Desulfovibrio desulfuricans: one gene and its partner. The protein of the gene in region 1 interacts with the protein of each later gene in a pairwise test. Links are inferred from orthologs where the notes say so. Each region holds a gene or a part of one and is shown on either strand. Other genes may lie near its edges.

Region 1 (5,723 bases):
GTGCTTGAAGCGCGCTGGACACTCAAAAACCGCCACGACGACGTAATCGCCCGAGGCATTTATGCCGATGCTGAACCGGTGGCGGGCAAAACCTATGATGTGCTCACAGCGGCAGAAAGCCGCATGGTGCGCCGCATGGGCGAACATCTAGCCGCCCGCCTGCCCGTACTCACACGGGGCAAGTCATGAGCTGGGCAGAAGAATCCGCCGATCCATCCCAGGTAGACAGGCGCAACATCATCCTGCTTGTGGATGACGCGCCTGAAAATCTGCGCATTCTCAGTGAATGCCTGCGCGACAAATACACAATCATGTTTGCCAAAAACGGCACGGACGCCCTGCGTCTGGCCCTGCGGCAACCCCCGCCAGACCTGATCCTGCTTGACGTCATCATGCCCGGTATGGACGGTTACGAAGTCTGCAAACGTCTGCGTAGCGATGCGCAGACCCGCGACATCCCGGTTATGTTCATTACGGCGCAGAATGAAGAAACTGACGAGGCCAAGGGCCTTTCGCTGGGCGCGCAGGATTACATAACCAAGCCTTTCCGCTCCTCGCTGGTGCGCAACCGCGTAGCCAACCAGCTCAAATACAAACTCTATCGCGACCACCTGAATGATCTGGTGCTCGCCCGCACACGCCAGCTTGCCCTTACGCAGGAAGCCACAATTCACGCCATGGCAAGCCTTGCGGAATGGCGCGATACGGAAACCGGCGCGCACATCAAACGCACGCAGAACTACGTGAAGGCGCTGGCCGTCTATATTTCGCAACTGCCCGAGTACAGGGACGAACTGGACGCCGATGCCATTTCGTGGCTCTACCTTTCTGCGCCGCTGCATGATGTGGGCAAGGTCGCCATTGCAGATACCGTGCTGCACAAGCCCGGCCCCCTTACCGATGAGGAATACGAAGCCATGAAGGAACACACCACGCTGGGGCGTGCTGTGCTGGCCTCGGCTGACAAGTTTCTGGGGGAAAATTCCTTTCTGCGCATCGCCAGCGACATTGCCTACTGCCACCACGAGCGTTGGGACGGCAAGGGCTACCCACGCGGCATTGCTGGCAAGGACATTCCGCTCTCCGCCCGCCTTATGAGCGTGGCCGACGTGTATGACGCCCTGCGCAGCAAGCGCGTCTACAAACCCGCCATGCCGCACGAAACAGCCATGCGTATTATTGTGGAAGGACGCGGAACCCAGTTTGACCCAGAAGTGGTGGACGCCTTTTTAGCCATGCAGGAGCAATTCCGCAGCATCGCCGCAAAATATTCAGACATGTAGCTGCTCCTGAACTTTGCCGCGTCATGGCGGGCTTCTGCTTCTGCCCGGCATTTCCCCATTTTCTGACGCAGCGGCTGCCAACAGCAACCGCCGCGCCTGTCTGCCCTACACTTTCTGCCCATCCTGCCCGTCAAAAACATCCCTGGCGGCAAACAGGCCGTTCAACGCGGCGGGAAAACCCGCGTACACGGCCATCTGCATAATGACCTCCAGTATTTCCTTGCGAGTGCAGCCCACATGCAGGGCAGCCGCAATATGCACGCGCAGTTGCGGGGCCGCGTTGCCCATTGCTGTCAGGGCCGCCACAACGGCGATCTCCCGCTTTTTCAAATCCAGGCCTGGCCTTGAATAAATATCCCCGAACGGAAATTCCACAAGGTATTGCGCAAAATCGGGGCAAATGGCCCGCACGCTTTCCAGCACTTCTTCCCCGCCGCGTCCGTCAACCTGTTCCAGCATGGCAAGCCCTGCGGCATAACGATCAGTCTGCATGACATTCTCCGGTGTAATGGCCTGGCTCAATGCCGTGACCCTGATCAGACTTTTATGCCCATGCCCGCGCTTTGCCTCTTGCCTTTTTGGTGATACCTTTAAAGCATGGCTAACGATCTTTTTGACATCCCCGACTGGCGGCTGCTGCGCTATTTTTCTGTAGTTGCAGAAGAAGGCAGCCTGCGGCGCGCCGCTGACAGGCTGTATATGACCCAGCCGCCCCTGAGCCGCCATATGCGGCATCTGGAAGAAATGCTGGGCCTCACGCTGTTTGAGCGCCACAGCCGAGGGCTCACACTCACGGAGGCAGGGCTGGAAGTGCTACGCATTGCCCGCCCGGTACTGGAAGCACAGGACGCCGCAGGACTGCGCTTGCGGAGGCTCGGACATGGCAGGAATGGATCGGAAGCGCCCTTGTCCATTGGCCTGACAACAGCCTTTGAACAGGGCATTTTTGCGGGCTTTATAAAAAGACTTGATACTCTCAACGGCAGCCCGGTGCGGTATGTGCGCCAGTCATCCCCCCAACTTGCGCGGGGAGTTCGCCGGGGCAGGATGAACGCGGCGCTGGTGGCTCTGCCGCTTGATGCTGCGGGCGTGCATGTTAGCCCGCTGCCGTATGCAGAACCGCTGCTGGCAGCTTTGCCCGCGGCATGGGTTGCAAGCCTGCCCCATGCAGGCAACGGCGCAGTAAAACTGCAAGACCTGAACGGCAGACCTCTTTTCTGGTTTCGGCGCGAGAACAATCCCGCGTACTTTGACCACATGCGCGGCATTTTCACCCATGTGGGCTTTGCACCAGTTTATCTGGAAGAACCGGAAGAGCACGATGTGCTGCTGGCCCGCATTGCCCAAGGGGATGGCATGGGGATGCTGCCTCGTTCATTTTCCGCCATTGGGCGGAGAGATGTTGTCTTTTGCCCTCTGGCGGAGGGGGAACTGCTGGAACTACGCCTGGGCCTGGCGCTGCAAGTGGGTGGTGATTACAACACGGACGGCAGTGCTCATGAGGGGGACGAACCGGAAACGACATCACAATTGCGACAGATCATTGCCGAAGCCGCCCATTTTCTGGGCACGGCATAACCAGCGCAAAAAACAGAAAAGCCCGGCAGCCGAAGCCGCCGGGCCGAAAAGCCGCGCACAAAAAATTTACTGTTTTACCATCACCTTGGCGGGGCGGAGCAAACGGTCGCCCAGCTTGAAACCCCGTTGCAGCACACGCGCTACAGAGTTGGGGGCAAAATCGGGGCGGTCTTCAAAACCCACGGCTTCATGCACGTTGGGATCAAATTCCTCGCCTTCCTCGCCGAGGGGCTTGAGGCCATGCTTTTCCACCGCATCAAGCAGGAGCTTGTGGGTCATGGCCACGCCCTGCAACATGTCCTTGCAGGCTTCGCTCTTGCTGCCGTAACGCAGGGCCAGATCAAGGTTGTCGAGCGTGGGCAGCAGGTCGCCCAAGACCTTTTCAGCCGCGTAGCGCATCTGCTCTTCATGTTCGCGCGTGAGGCGCTTCTTGAAGTTGTCCATTTCTGCGGCATTGCGCAGGCGCATTTCTGTCAGCTCCGCCTTGCAACGTTCTTCAAGGCTTTCGCCTGAGGCCGCCTTGTCTGCCGGGGCAGTATCAGACTCCTGCACGGAATCGGCAGCGGGGTTTTTGCCCGCATTTTGACCGAACAGAATACCGTCTTCTTCAAGAAAACCATCTTCCGGTCTTTCGGGCTGGCATTCTGCCCGGTTATCCGCCTGGCCGCCCTGCTGACTGCCCTGCTGTCCGAATGAGTGGTTCATTTTATGACGCTGCATGCTTCCTCCTGAATCGACCCCGGCGGGGTCACGATGCTTTCCGTTAAGTAAGTATGCTTGTCCACCCTGTCAAGGCGCTGCCGTAACTGCAAAAAGTTTTGTTCCGGCTCCACAGCGCCAGCACTTGCGCCAGTTGACAGACATCTGCGCCTCGACATTCTGCGGCGGCTTCTGTATATTGCCCGAACCAGAAGAGGAACAGCACTATGACATGCCGAATTTTGACGCTGCAACATGAACAGGAATGGCCCGCGCTGGCCCAGTGGCTGCAAGGGCGGCACAATCCCGGCAACGGGGTGGAAAGCGCCGTAACCGACATTATCAACGCTGTGCGGCAAAGGGGCGACGATGCCCTTGTGGAGTACACGCGCAATTTTGACTGCCCTGATTTTGCCCCGCCCCTGCGCGTGAGCGAGCAGGAAATCGCCAAGGCGGCAGCCTCAGTCACCATTGAAAGCCGCGAAATCATCGGCGAGGCTGCGGCCAACATACGCTCTTTCCATGAAGCTCAGGTTGAGAAATCGTGGTTTCTCACCCGCCAGGACGGCAGCATTCTCGGCCAGCAGGTTACATCTGTTGACGCTGGCGGCCTGTATGTTCCCGGCGGTCAGGGTGGCAATACGCCCCTTGTTTCCAGCCTGCTCATGAGCGCCATACCCGCCCAGGTGGCCGGCGTGCCGCGCCTGGCGGTATTTACGCCGCCCCGCAAGGACGGCACGGTTAATCCGCATATTCTTGCCGCAGCGCATCTTCTTGATATTGATGAAGTTTACCGCGTTGGCGGGGCATGGTCCATTGCGGCCATGGCCTACGGCACGCAAACCATTCAGCCTGTGGATGTTATTGCCGGGCCGGGCAATATTTTTGTCACCACTGCCAAGCGCATGGTGCAGGGCATTGTGGGCATTGATATGATCGCCGGGCCGAGCGAAGTGCTCGTGCTGGCCGATTCTTCCGCCAACCCCGCATGGCTCGCTGCGGATATGCTTTCGCAGGCGGAGCACGATGCTCTGGCCTCGGCTATCTGCATCACTGACGATGCCCGTCTGGCCGATACCCTCCAGCAGGAGCTGAAAAAGCAGTGCGCCGCCCTGCCCAGAGCCACCACCGCCGCTCGCGCGCTGGAAGACTGGAGCGCCATTGTGGTTACGCCCAATCTTTCCGTAGCTGTGGCGGTTGCCAACATGGTGGCCCCGGAGCACCTTGAACTGTGCACCCGCGACCCCTGGGCCGTATTGCCCTTTATCCGCCATGCCGGGGCCGTATTCATGGGCCAGCACAGCCCCGAACCTGTGGGCGACTATTTTGCCGGGCCCAACCATGTGCTGCCTACACTGGGAACGGCGCGTTTTTCATCGGCTCTTTCGGTGCAGACCTTCTGCAAAAAGACCAGCATCGTAGCCGCTTCTTCAACCTTTTTACAGCAGAACATGCAGTCCATAGCCGCCCTTGCCCGGCTGGAAGGCCTGGAAGCCCACGCCCGCTCCGTTGAAGCGCGCGGGAAGAAATAGCAAGAGCCAGAGGAATCAGGAGCCATCATGAAAGTCGTGGTAAAAACCGAGATCAGCGCCTATCCCCTTCTTTCTCGCGGGAAAGTGCGCGACATCTATGATGTGGACGAAAAAACACTGCTCATTGTCACCACTGACCGCATGTCGGCCTTTGACGTGATCATGAACGAACCCATCCCCTACAAGGGCGTGATTCTTAACCAGATCACCCTGTTCTGGATGGAAAAGTTCAAGGATATCATTCCCAATCACTTGATTGAAAGCGATGTGAACCGCTTCCCCGCCGCTCTGGCCCCCTGGAAGGACGAGCTTGAAGGCCGCGCCGTCATCGTGCGCAAGGCCAAGCCCCTGCCTGTGGAATGCATTGTGCGCGGCTACATCACCGGCTCCGGCTGGAAGGATTACAAGGCCACCGGCACCCTGTGCGGCTACAAGCTGCCCGCCAACCTGCGCGAATCCGACAAGCTGGAGCCTGCGCTGTTTACGCCCTCCACCAAGGCCGAACTCGGCCAGCACGATGAAAACATCAGCGTGGCCCAGGCTGCGGAACTGCTTGGCGCGGAAACCGCCGCCCAGGTTGAGCGCACCACGCTTGCCATTTACGAGGCCGGGCGCACCTATGCCGCCGGGC
Region 2 (4,412 bases), on another replicon or contig:
CCCTGGCCGCAGCGGTTTCGGGGTCTGGCACCTCGCGGCTCAGGGCGTGGGTGCGCAAAAAATCCAGTACGCCCATATCCAGCACAAAATTCATGTTCTGGGTCAGCTGGGCCACCAGCCGCCCCTGCAGATCAAAGCGCGTGTCTTCATCGGGTTCTGCGCCGTTGAGCAGCACGGTGCGGCCAGTTGGGGTATCGCCTGCGGCCAGCGACTCAATATCGCTCAAAAAGCGGCTCTTGCCAGCGCCCGTTGGCCCCAACAGGGCCGTGATTTCACCGGGGCGGAAGTGAATCTGCGTTTTTTCCGGCTGGCCTGCCTTGTCGCGCCCAGGGGTCAGGCTCAGGCTGCGCAGGGCCAGCTCCATATTTTCACGCTCCATGGCCTTCTCCAAATTCCGCCTTTTTGACGTTGCCCTTCTGGTAACGCGCGCCGATGCGCATTTCGCTCAGGCAATAGGAGCAGATGGCTGCGGGCATGGCGAAGCGCAGCCGCATGTCGGTTACGGAGGCGATGTCCGGCGCAATGGCCATGATGGCGGCAAGCTCCGCGCAGCCCTGACCTGTCAGGCCGTTCACGTGACGGATAACGGCCCGCTGGTTCATCTGCCGGATGCGGTAGCGGTAAACCTCGCGCTCTGCCTGCGAAACAAGATCGCCCTTGGTCACGGCCACCACATCGGCCAGCCGCAGCATGGGGCCGATTTTTTCCGGCGCGTCGATGCCCATGAGGTTGTCGATGACGCACAGGGCCAAAGCCCCGCGCAGATGCGGCGAGCAACGGTTGCACAGGCCTGCTGTTTCGATAATGCAGATGTCGGCCCCGGTTTCTGCGGCCCAGGCAAAGGCTTCTTCCAGATTGGTGGCAAAAAAGTGATCGGGGCAGAGCCCGCCGGAAAGCGCGACGGAAACGGGAATATCCGCCGCCGCGTAGAGTTCGTCGTCGCGGGTTTGCAGGCAGTCAAACTTGATGACGGCGCAGGTTGCGCCCCGCGCCTTCAGGGCCGCGCCAGCCCTGACCACAAGCGAGGTCTTGCCGCACGCGGGCGGCCCCGCCACGGTTATGAGACGCATGCCGTGCCCGCCTGCAACCGCCGGAACTTCAAGGCCAGAATATCGCGCAGGCTGTTCACGTCGTTGCTTTCCACAAAATCCCAGCCCACCCATTTGAGTTTTGCCCCTGCGGGCAACTGCGAGGGGCGCGAACCGTCCACAGGGATGAACCATGCGGCGCTGTCTATGCCGCCAAAGCCATTGGCAAAGAAGTCCAGCACCGGGGCCAGACGCGCCTTTTCCGATTTTTTTGCCAGCAGGTAGAGGGGGCTTGCGGCTGCGCCGTCCTCAGGCCAGACAATTTCCACGTGTTCCGGAAGCTTGGTGCTCTCGGCAAAAAACAGGGGGATGATAAAGATGCCCCCGGCATCGGACGCGGCGGTGCCGCAGACCTTTGCCATGCGCGAGGAGTGCATGAAACTTTTGATGTTGGCGGCAAGACCGGTAACGCCCGGTTCGCCAAAATCCTTGTACTGGTTGAGGAGCACGGCATCAGCCATGTCGTCGCCATCGCCACACATGACAATCTGCCCGCGATAACGGGGATTCATGAGGTCTGCCCAGTTTTTCGGCGCGGGCAGGCCGTCCAGCTTTTTGTAGTCTACCAGAAAAATGTACGGGGTCACGCCGTAGATGGTATAGGCCCCGGCGGGGTCAATCAGTCCGGCATCAGCGTACAGAGGGTTCAGCACGCGGGGCTGCACGCTTTCAAAAATGCCCGTGTTGACGAAACGCCGCACAAATTCGCCGCGCCAGAAGTCGCCATAGCCAATGGACGCTATAACGGCGGGCAGCTTGTTTGCGTCAGATTCCATATACAGCGGGTCGTAAGGATCAACCGAGGTGCAGCCCATGGGGATATGCGCCGTCAGGGGCGGGGTTGCCGCTGCGGCAATGGCCTCGATTCGCTCCTTGACCACAAGCTTTACCGGGCAGGGGGCATAGAGCAGCAGGTCGGTTTTGCCCATAATGGGGATGTCCTCCTGCTGCTGCAATGACTGCATGAGATGTTCAAGCCTTTTCATGGTGCCTCTTTCCGCAAAAAGTTTGGGAACCGCTCTGGGTAGAGCAAGGAACATGCCGATGCAAGGCTCAGCTCAACATACCGATATGTAAGTTAATTTATCTTTCACCTTCAGCCGGAGTCCAAACAATATTGTACCGCAGCCGCAGTTCGATACAATATTGGCGCGCAGTACGGTATATGCTGGGGCAGTCTGTGAAGTACCGCTAATCCAGCGCGCTGAAGAGCAGCATGATGTTCAGCGCTGTCACGATGCCTGTGAGCGTGTAGAGCAGCAGCTTTGTGCCCTTGCCGTTGGCGTATTTGCCCATGACCTTGGGGGACGATGTCAGCGCCACCAGCGAAATCATGGTGATGGGCAACTGTACCGAAAGAGCCATCTGCGAGAGCAGCAAGCCCTTGAAGGGGTCGCTGGTCAGCCAGATGAGCACAAGGCCGCAGCCCAGCGAGCCAACAATGCCCATGACGCTGTGCTTGTCCTTGGTATTGTAGGGTTCGCCCGCCATGCCAGATGTCATGATGCCGCCCGCCATGCCCGATGTGACGGACGAGGCCACCCCGGCAAACAGCAGGGCCACGGCAAAAATCACGGAGGCGCTGTCGCCCAGTAGGGGTTTGAGCAGGTCGCGGGCCTGTTCAAGCTCCGTCACATGCTCCCCCGCTGTCCAGAACACCGCAGCAGCCAGAATAATCATGGCGCTATTGATGGCCCAACCCACCAGCATGGCAAAGAGCGTGTCAAAAAATTCATAGTCGAGCCTTTTTTTGATAAAGGCATCACCCTCAAGATTCCACTGACGGCTCTGAATAATTTCGGAATGCAAAAAAAGATTGTGCGGCATGACCACCGCGCCAAGTACGCTCATGATCACCAGCATGGAACCTTCGGGAAAGGCTGGCATCACCCAGCCCACCGCAGCCTTGGGAACCCACCCGGAAGGCACCAGCCACAGTTCGTACAAAAAGGCGATGCCGATCAGCGACACAAAGCCGATGATCCACTTTTCAACCTTGTTATACGTATTGAGCAGCAAAAGCCCGCCAGCCAGAAGGGCCGTAAGGGTTGCGCCAATGGGCAGGGGAATGGAAAAGAGCATGCGCAGGGCAATGGCCCCGCCGAGGATTTCAGCCATGCTGGTCATGACCGAAGCGCCAAAGGCGCTAAACAGCACGAGTCGGCCAATGGTGCAGGGAAAATACTCCGTTATGGCCTCGGCCATGCACTTGCCCGTCACAATACCCAGATGCGCCGCATTGTGCTGCAATACAATGAGCATAAAGGTGGAAAGGCTCACCATCCACAGCAGGGAATAACCGTACTCCGCCCCGGCGGCCAGATTGGCGGCCCAGTTGCCGGGGTCGATAAAACCCACTGTCACCAGCAGGCCAGGCCCCACAAATTTGAGGAATTCTTCGCCCTTATGGGTAATGCCCGACACATTGCACTTGCTCCAAAAGCTTGTTGCACTCATGCAAACCTTCCCGATCTTTAATTTTGAATAACCGGCGGTGCGCAGCCTGACCGCGCAGCAACACCGGATGCTGCCGTATTGCAACCTGACGGTATACGCACTCATGGGCAGCAGGCAAGTGCGGTCTGCCCCTCTTGCGCGCACGGGGAGTAGTACGTATGTGTCACCTGCCCCCATCGTTTTTTTTCATGTTACATTTGTATTTCAGATATTAAGATTCTGAAAAACAAACCGATAATCTTGTTAGCGTCAGATCCGCCAGGCTGGACGCATGTCCACTTCAGATTGAGCAGGAGCCTTGCTATGACTATCAGACTGCGCGTTATTCTTGGATTCCTTTTTACAATTATTGTGATGGCAGCAGGCACCCTGCCCTTTATGATCATGACCATGCGCAACAATGCCGAGGAAAGCTATACTTCCAATTCCTCAACCCAGTTGCGCCTCATGAACAACTATGTGGAAACATTCATCAGCGGGGCGGAACGCGATGTCGCCCTTCTGGCGCAGGAACCTTACATTGCTGAAGCTGTGGGTCTTTTCCCCAACTTCTCCAACAATAAAGAAGCGGACGTTTTTCTTCGGGCCGATCTTTCGGTAGATGCCTTCAAAACCGTTCAGCCGCTGGTGCGGCTTGACGAAGGCTCCGAAGATTACGTGGAAGCCTACGCAGGCTACACTGACGGCAGCTACGCGACCTCTGCCGACAATACCAAGGTACCTGCTGGTTACAATACCAGCAAGCGGCCCTGGTACACGCAGCGCGCGGCTTCGTCGCAAAAGGTCGGCCTGGCCGACAGCTACCTTTCCATCACTGGTGAGCTGGTGGTGGCCATCACGCACAAAATGTTTTCGCGGCGGGGCGAC

What was found. The genes of interacting proteins can lie anywhere in the genome.
Region 2: the proteins of grpE (region 1) and NE637_RS11695 interact in binary tests that used the Escherichia coli proteins (3 or more experiments, as listed by UniProt). The link is inferred for Desulfovibrio desulfuricans from one-to-one orthologs.

The regions. Positions count from the first base shown.
Region 1 is NZ_JANFYZ010000002.1:315,379-321,101, reverse strand. The notes cover bases 1,755-4,653. They hold grpE (nucleotide exchange factor GrpE), read right to left. Parts: upstream 3,582-4,653; coding sequence 2,928-3,581; downstream 1,755-2,927. Other genes in these bases: hisD (histidinol dehydrogenase), read left to right, coding at 3,788-4,653; NE637_RS04180 (LysR family transcriptional regulator), read left to right, coding at 1,881-2,861; NE637_RS04185 (carboxymuconolactone decarboxylase family protein), read right to left, coding at 1,755-1,775. In the rest of the region: NE637_RS04195 (PqiC family protein), read left to right, coding at 1-189; NE637_RS04190 (HD domain-containing phosphohydrolase), read left to right, coding at 186-1,283; more of NE637_RS04185, read right to left, coding at 1,389-1,754; more of hisD, read left to right, coding at 4,654-5,092; NE637_RS04165 (phosphoribosylaminoimidazolesuccinocarboxamide synthase), read left to right, coding at 5,120-5,723. UniProt on the Escherichia coli protein: Participates actively in the response to hyperosmotic and heat shock by preventing the aggregation of stress-denatured proteins, in association with DnaK and GrpE. It is the nucleotide exchange factor for DnaK and may function as a thermosensor.
Region 2 is NZ_JANFYZ010000010.1:15,565-19,976, forward strand. What follows is about bases 1,413-4,412. They hold NE637_RS11695 (Nramp family divalent metal transporter), read right to left. Parts: upstream 3,546-4,412; coding sequence 2,280-3,545; downstream 1,413-2,279. Other genes in these bases: NE637_RS11690 (ABC transporter substrate-binding protein), read right to left, coding at 1,413-2,074; NE637_RS11700 (methyl-accepting chemotaxis protein), read left to right, coding at 3,849-4,412. In the rest of the region: NE637_RS11680 (ATP-binding cassette domain-containing protein), read right to left, coding at 1-379; NE637_RS11685 (GTP-binding protein), read right to left, coding at 369-1,070; more of NE637_RS11690, read right to left, coding at 1,058-1,412. UniProt on the Escherichia coli protein: H(+)-stimulated, divalent metal cation uptake system. Involved in manganese and iron uptake. Can also transport cadmium, cobalt, zinc and to a lesser extent nickel and copper. Involved in response to reactive oxygen.